2 regions of the Rhizobium sp. 01L419 genome follow, and region 2 is predicted to be linked to the other one. Evidence: riboswitches for the same ligand, from Rfam matches in the RefSeq annotation. Region 2 holds a riboswitch; the other holds the start of a gene.
The links. Region 2 has a riboswitch for S-adenosylmethionine ahead of metA (homoserine O-acetyltransferase MetA). Riboswitches for the same ligand answer to the same signal wherever they lie in the genome.
Positions count from the first base shown of each region.

Region 1: it holds a riboswitch for S-adenosylmethionine, as region 2 does, so the genes downstream of both, AC1DUP_RS07555 (O-succinylhomoserine sulfhydrylase) here and metA (homoserine O-acetyltransferase MetA) in region 2, are expected to answer to the same signal.

Region 1 covers NZ_JBFTSM010000003.1:117,784-121,795, forward strand. Annotated here, with positions in the region: gene AC1DUP_RS07530 (VOC family protein) at 1-224, opposite strand, end outside; gene AC1DUP_RS07535 (hypothetical protein) at 223-540, shown strand; gene AC1DUP_RS07540 (hypothetical protein) at 597-878, shown strand; tRNA gene AC1DUP_RS07545 (tRNA-Gly) at 889-962, opposite strand; gene AC1DUP_RS07550 (2'-deoxycytidine 5'-triphosphate deaminase) at 1,023-2,117, opposite strand; SAM riboswitch at 2,191-2,269, shown strand; gene AC1DUP_RS07555 (O-succinylhomoserine sulfhydrylase) at 2,316-3,500, shown strand; gene apaG (Co2+/Mg2+ efflux protein ApaG) at 3,743-4,012, shown strand, end outside.
Region 2 covers NZ_JBFTSM010000009.1:291,725-295,736, forward strand. Annotated here, with positions in the region: gene AC1DUP_RS19735 (aldose epimerase family protein) at 1-656, opposite strand, end outside; gene metA (homoserine O-acetyltransferase MetA) at 796-1,719, opposite strand; SAM riboswitch at 1,767-1,844, opposite strand; gene AC1DUP_RS19745 (ABC transporter ATP-binding protein/permease) at 1,993-3,834, shown strand; gene AC1DUP_RS19750 (DUF5666 domain-containing protein) at 3,903-4,012, opposite strand, start outside.

The DNA.
Region 1 (4,012 bases), on a different contig from region 2:
ATAAAGCCGATATGATAGGTCTGCCGTTGCAGCTCGACCTGATCGGCACCGCCGAATTTCGGCAACGGACGACTGAGAACGATCTCTGTGCCCTGCTCGTCGTAGAGGATCGCCCGCCCGATCCGTTCGTTCATCTCCCGCAATTCCAGACTGAAATAACGCAGGAAGAAATCGGCCGCAGCGGCGATATCGGGCACGTAGAAATCAAGATGGTTCAAACGCATGACTGTCTCCTTCGAAAATGAAATCCCGGAGGAGTGCGTTTTTAACGCTCCGCATGCCGCCGGGACCCCGCATTCGCATGCGGGCCACGTCGCGGGTTCTCGTGTGAAACACGGAGCAGAGCTTCCGATGATGGAAGGGACCGGGCTTACCTCATCCGATCCTGCCTTTTTCGACATTGCCGCTCTAGCAGATCGCGCCACGAGCGGCAATCAGATCGGTCGAGCAGATCAGTCGAGCGACTTCGGAAAAGCAGTAGACCATGGTCGCAACGCCCTTCTCGAAGGGTTGAAGACGTGTGCGCCGTTTGTATCGTGAGCTTTTCGCAATTTGCGGTACAATGACACCGTGCTGCGGAAAGAAAGGCTTCCAATATGAAACTGATCGCACTTGGCCTCATCGGCGCGCTGGCGCTCGCCGGCTGCACGACCGTCGAATATACGGGTCCCGGCATCGAGCCCATTCCCGGCAGCATCACCTATAACGGCCAGCCGCGCACGAAACTGACAAAGTCGCCTGTCGGCTCGACCTTCCCGCACGATTTCATCGACCAGTACGGCCGGCAGGTCGAGGAGACCTATATCATCCGTCCGGACCGCACGTTGGCGATCGCGCATCGCCGATACAGGCCGATCAACATTTTCGGAAGAGATTGAAAGGGGAAGCTGGAGCGGGTGAAGGGAATCGAACCCTCGTATTCAGCTTGGGAAGCTGCTGCTCTACCATTGAGCTACACCCGCCTGATGACTTGAGACTTCCAACAGATGGCCGCCGCTGTCAAGTCGCGGCATCACCGCAGATCAGATGCGGAAATGTTTCGAAAGCTTAAGGCCCTGGGCCTGGTAGTTGGAGCCGAGGCCTGAGCCATAGAGGCTCGCCGGTTGCTCCTGCATGTGTTCGTAAATCAGGCGGCCGACGATCTGGCCGTCTTCGAGGATGAAGGGCACTTCGTGGCTGCGCACTTCCAGCACCGCGCGGCTGCCGCGCCCGCCGGCCGGCGCATGGCCGAAGCCCGGATCGAAGAAGCCGGCATAATGGACGCGGAATTCGCCGACGAGCGGGTCGAAGGGCGTCATTTCCGCCGCGTAATGCGGGGGGACGTGAACGGCCTCACGCGAGACGAGAATGTAGAACTCATCAGGATCGAGGATCAGTTCGTTGCGGCCTCGGCTGTAGAGCGGCTCCCAGAAATCGAAGATATCGTGCTGGGCCTTCTTGTCGACATCGACGACGGCCGTGTGGTGTTTGCCGCGGTAACCGATCAGGCTCTCCTCGTCGCCCGCCAGATCGATCGACAGTGCAATGCCGCCGCCGGATACGTTCGGTTGCTTGGCAGCCACCAGCGTTTCCGTTTCGTGCAGCTTCAGGAGCTCCGGTTCGCTGAGCACAGCATGACCCACACGGAAACGGATCTGCGACAGGCGCGAACCGCGGCGCACGACGATCGGGAAAGTACGCGGGCTGATTTCGAGATAGAGCGGACCGGAATAGCCTGATGGGATCTTGTCGAATTCCTGCGCGTAATCGGTGATGACGCGGGTAAAGATATCGAGACGGCCGGTCGAGCTCTTGGGATTGGCAGAGGCAGACATATCGGCTGGCAGATCGAGACGCTCCATCAGCGGTACGATGTAGACGCAGCCGGTTTCCAGCACCGCGCCTTCGCCGAGATCAATGACATGCAGGCTCAGCCGATCGAGCTTGTCTGCGACAAGGTGAGAAGGGCCGGGCATGAAGCTGGCGCGCACCCGGAAAGCCTTGGCGCCCAGCCGCAGATCCAGGCTCGCAGGCTGGATCTGATCACGATCAAGCTCCCGTTCGCTTTGAAGACGCCCCGTTTCAAACAGCGCGGAAATCGCGCGGTCGGCCAGAATTCCAGTTTCGCGAGCCATCATGCTCCATCCATAATTTGCCGCCGACAAAACCAAAGTCGGGGAATTGACGCAAGCGCAGAACGGCAGTATTGCAATTTTATCCCGTGGTGATTTGGCCGGTCGGCTTGCAGCCACGTTAAATAAGTGGCTAAAAAGACCGGGTTGAAAACCGGTCTGCTTTTGCGGCCGGTTTTTTTGTTGTTTGAAAGTGGTGATGGCATGAGCAAGACCTGGCGCCCGGCAACCCAACTCGTCCACGGCGGAACGCTCCGCTCCCAGTATGGCGAGACATCCGAGGCAATCTATCTCACGCAGGGTTTCGTCTACGATACGTCGGAAGCAGCCGAGGCGCGCTTCAAGGGCGAGACCGAAGGTTTCATCTACGCGCGCTACGGCAGCCCCACCAATGACATGTTCGAAAAGCGCATGTGCATGCTGGAAGGCGCGGAAGATGCCCGCGCTACGGCTTCCGGCATGGCCGCCGTCACCGCCGCCATTCTCTGCCAGTTGAAGGCCGGCGACCACATCGTCGCCGCCCGCGCCCTCTTCGGTTCCTGCCGCTGGGTGGTCGAGACCCTGGCGCCGAAATATGGCATCGACTGCACGCTGGTCGATGGCCGCTACCTGGAGAACTGGGAAAAGGCCATCACGCCGAAGACCAAGGTGTTCTTCCTGGAAAGCCCGACCAATCCGACGCTGGAAGTGGTCGATATTGCCGGTGTCTCCAAGCTCGCCAACCAGATCGGCGCCAAGGTCGTCGTCGACAACGTCTTTGCGACGCCGCTCTTCCAGAAGCCGCTGGAACTCGGCGCCCATATCGTCGTCTATTCCGCGACCAAGCATATCGACGGCCAGGGCCGCTGCCTCGGCGGCGTGGTGCTTTCCGACAAGGAATGGATCGACGAGAACCTGCACGACTATTTCCGTCATACCGGCCCGGCCATGTCGCCCTTCAATGCCTGGACGCTGCTGAAAGGCATCGAGACGCTGCCGCTGCGCGTCAAGCAGCAGACGCAGAATGCGGCAAAGATCGCCGATTTCCTGGCCGAACAGGGCAAGGTCGCCAAGGTCATCTATCCCGGCCGCAAGGACCATCCGCAGGCCGATATCATCGCCAAGCAGATGACCGGCGGCTCGACACTGGTCTGCTTCGAGCTGAAGGGTGGCAAGGAAGCGGCATTCGCGCTGCAGAACGCGCTCGATATCGTCAAGATCTCCAACAATCTCGGCGATTCCAAGAGCCTGATCACCCATCCGGCGACGACGACGCACAAGAACCTGACGGACGAGGCCCGCGCCGAACTCGGCATTTCGCCGGGCACGGTGCGCTTCTCGGCCGGCATCGAAGACACCGACGATCTCATCGAGGATTTCGCCCGCGCACTGGAAACGGTTTCGGCCTGACCCGTCGATTCAAGGGATAGAGCGTTCCTTTGTGCGTCCGAAAGGACGCAGGGCGCTCCTGGCACGGCCGCGGAATACCACCGTGGCCGTGGCATTTGCCTTGAAATTAACACTGAGAGTTAGGCTTAATGAACAAAAGGCGGCCCGACCGAGGGCGGCGGGGCCACGTTCACTGTTCCGTTTCTTGACGCATGAGGACTGTTATAAGATACGGGTAACGTATATTGACTAAGGTGTAAGGCATGTATCGCGCCCTCACACGAGACATCGAAGTGGTTGTCGAACCGTTCTATCTGGAGGAGCAATCCGATCCGGACGACGATCGCTATGTCTGGGGTTATCGCGTCGTCATCGCCAACAACTCCGGCATAGCTGTACGTCTCGTCAACCGCTACTGGAATATTACCGACCAGAACGGGCAGATCGACGAGGTCAGCGGCCCCGGCGTCGTTGGCGAGCAGCCGCGTCTGCAACCTGGCGATACCTATGAATATTCATCGGGCTGTCCGCTG
Region 2 (4,012 bases):
GCGGTGCCCTCGACGGAGCGGATCTCGCCGGTCGGTATCTGCCTTTCATTGGTCGGCAGATAGTGATCGGCGGCGATCATGATGTCGTGCGCCAGCGCATCCTCCCGGCCATCGAGATTGAAATAGGAATGCTGACAGACATTGGCGATCGTCGGCTGGTCAGTTGTCGTCTCGTAGGTGACAGAAAGCTCGCCATCGCCATGCACGCGATAGGTCGCCTGGATCGTGCAGTTGCCCGGATAACCGGCACGGCCATCGGGATCGACGATCTTCAGCACCACGCGGTCGGACTCGTGCTCGACGACCGTCCAGACAAGCGTGCCGATATTATTGCTGCCGCCGTGAAGATGTGTGACGCCCTTCTCGTTGAGTTCGAGCTGGTAGTCCTTGCCGTCGAGCGTGAACTTGCCGTCGCCAATACGGTTGGCACAGCGTCCCGGCGTCGCGCCGAAGAAAGGAGAATGAGCGAGATAGCTTGCGAAATCCTCGAAGCCGAGCACCAGCGGTGAGTCATGGCCCTCCAACCTGATATCCTGGATGACTGCACCCCAGCTCAACACCTTGACCGTCAATCCGCCGCCGCGGATGACGACGCGATGGACGGTCTCGCCGTCCTTCGTCTGTCCGAAAACTTCCCGTTCCAACTTGTCCGCCATGATCGACGCTCACTCCATCCCTAGGATCCAGAAACCGGAACCTGCCCCCATTTCCTGCAAACCGCAACCGGGCAAACCGGAAAACAAAACGCCGTCGCAGAAATGCGACGGCGTTATTTGTAGGCCCGCCCGATGACGCTCAGATGTCCGAGCCGATCTCTTCGATATCGTAGGACGTCGTCTGGTAAATCTCGTTGATCCAGTTGCCGAAAAGCAAATGCGCGTGGCTGCGCCAGCGGTTCTGTGGCGCAAGCGTGGAATCGTTATGCGGGAAGTAGTTGTGCGGCATCTTGATCGGCACGCCGGCATTCACGTCGCGGAAATATTCGTCCGAAAGCGATGTGGAATCATATTCGACATGGTTGAAGATATAGAGCCGCCGGCCCTTCGCCTCGTGCACGAGACAGACGCCCATCTCGCTGGATTCCATCAGGATCTCAAGACCATCGACCTTCTCGATGTCGGCCCGGCGCACCTCGGTCCAGCGCGACACAGGAACCTCGAAATTATCAGAGAAACCATTGAGATAGACAGATGAGGGCTTGAGATTGCTGTGGCGGTAAACGCCGAAGGCCTTTTCCTTCAGCTCATATTTCGGCACGCCGTGAAAATGATAGATCCCCGCCATCGCACCCCAGCAGACATTCATGGTCGAATGCACATTCGTCTGGGTCCAGTCGAAAATCTGCTGCATTTCCTTCCAATAGGTAACATCCTCGTAGGGCAGCGTCTCGATCGGCGCGCCCGTGATGATGAAACCGTCAAACTTGCGGTGCTTCACTTCCTCCCAGGTCTGGTAGAAGGCGAGCAGATGTTCTTCAGACGTATTCTTGGCCTTGTGGTTGCCGACGCGGATCAGCGAGAATTCCACCTGCAGCGGCGACGCGCCCACAAGGCGCGCCATCTGCACCTCGGTCTTGATCTTGTTCGGCATGAGGTTGAGCAGCCCGATCTGCAAGGGACGGATATCCTGGCGGATCGCCACCGTTTCGGTCATCACCCGCACGCCCTCGTTCACGAGGGTTTCGAAGGCGGGCAGCGTGTCGGGGATCTTGATGGGCATTGCGGTCAACTCGATCAAAATAAAAAACCGGCGGCGAAAGAATCGCTACCGGTCCGCACGCGGCCCTTTAGCGATTTATTTAACGTGGCTGCAAGCCGGCCGGCCAAATCACCACGAGGCACCTTAAATAGCGCCAGTCTCGCTGCGAATCAACTGTCAATGCAGATAGCTGCAAAAGCCATCACGCTTTCTTTATGGGTGGTGGAATCTGTTGATGGACCAGTAACGCCCCCATGTTATTAATGTAAGGATGGGCGGATTTGGAAAGTTGTAATGGCAAATGACGTTGAAAGGGGGAGGGGCATCCAGAGTCAGGACCGGGTAGGGTATGATCTCAGCCTGACATATCGACTTGGAGTGATGTTCTCCGCATTCTGGAATTCTGAGGTTCGCGGCAGGGTGCTGCTGCTTGCGATAACGCTTGTCGTCATCATCCTGGCAACCGCCTATGGACAGGTGATCCTCAATGAGTGGAATGCGCCCTTCTATGATTCCCTCGAGCGCCGTGACCTCGGCGAATTCTTCAAGCAGCTCGAAGTCTTCGCGATGATTGCCGGCGCTCTGCTGCTGCTCAACGTGTTGCAGGCCTGGCTGAACCAGATGACCGCGCTTTATATGCGCGAAGGTCTCTCCCGCGATCTCGTCGATCAATGGCTGAAGCGCAAACGCGCCCTGAAGCTTTCCACCATCGGCATCATCGGCGTAAATCCCGACCAACGCCTGCATGAGGATTCGCGGAATCTGGCGGAAAGCACGACCGGCCTTGTGCTCGGACTGCTGCAGTCGACCATCCTGCTCGTCAGCTTCATCGGCGTGCTATGGGAGCTTTCGAGCGGCTTCATCTTCCATATCAGCGGCTATAACTTCACCATTCCCGGCTATATGGTCTGGGCAGCAATCTTCTACGCCGCATCAGCCTCGCTATTGAGCCAGGTCGTCGGCCGCAAGCTCGTCAAACTCAATGCCGACCGGTTCTCGAAGGAGGCCGAACTGCGCTTCGCGCTGATGCATGCCAATGAGAACATGCCGGCGATCACAGTGGCGCGCGGTGAGGAGAATGAGCGCAAGCGCATCAACGGCGATATCACCAATGTTCTTGCCGTCATCAAGCGGCTGGCCATTGCCAATACCAACCTGACCTGGGTTTCGGCAGGGTACGGCTGGCTGGTCATCGTCATCCCGATTATCGTCGCAGCCCCAGCCTATTTTTCTGGCGGGCTGACCTTCGGCCAGTTGATGATGTCGGTCGGCGCCTTCAATCAGGTCAATACGGCGCTGCGCTGGTACGTCGCCAACTTCGGCCCGATTGCCGAATGGCGCGCCACGCTGATGCGCGTCACCGATTTCCGTCAGGCGTTGCTGGAGATGGACGATGGCTTCGATCTGAAAGACACCATCGTTTATGAGGAAACCGCGCCGGATACGCTGACGCTGAAGAATGTCGTCATCCTCGCCAAGCTTGGCGAAGACATCGAGGATTGCGGCGGCTTCCGGATGCGCGAGGCGGATGTGACGATCAAGGCCGGCGAAAAAGTCATGATCAACGGCGATCACAGCGTGAACCGCCGCCTGCTCTTCCAGGCCATGGCCGGCCTCTGGCCCTGTGGCAAAGGCACAATGGGCCTACCGCCCATTGCCGACATGCTGTTCATCCCGCAGGTCGCCTACGTGCCGGGCGGCACGCTGCGCGAGGCAATTTCCTTCCCCCAAAAACCCGAGGCCTATGACAAGGCGACCGTCGAGGCCGCACTTGAGGCTGCCGGCCTGCATTCGCTGATCGCCCGCCTCGACAGCCGCGCGCGCTGGGACAAGCTTCTCGATGCCGATGAGCAAAAGGCCATCGGCTTTGCTCGCCTGCTTCTCGTCAAGCCGCGCTGGGCCGTTTTCGATGAAGTGCTCGAAGGCATGGAGCCGGAATGGCAGCGCACGATGACGAAGCTGCTCGCCACCATGCCGGACACCGGCATGATCTATATCGGCCGCTCGGAAACCTATCTGGAAGCGCTGCACCCGCGCACCCTGCACCTGCAGGCACTGCCCTCGAAATCGGACGAAGAATCGGCAACTTCGGTTCCCGGATCAAGCGCCGCGGCAGCTGCCGCCCCGGCGCTCTAGAGCAATTCCAGCAACGATGTGTAGCGGTTTTGCGTCCGGCATGCGTGAAAACAAAGCTCTAAGAAATCTTACATAGGTGGCATCACGCCGTTGATGCCGACAGCGACCTGCGCGGCCGAGATGCTGCCGTCTGCTGCCCTTTCCGCCATGACGATCACGCCGGCGCCAGGCTTCAAGT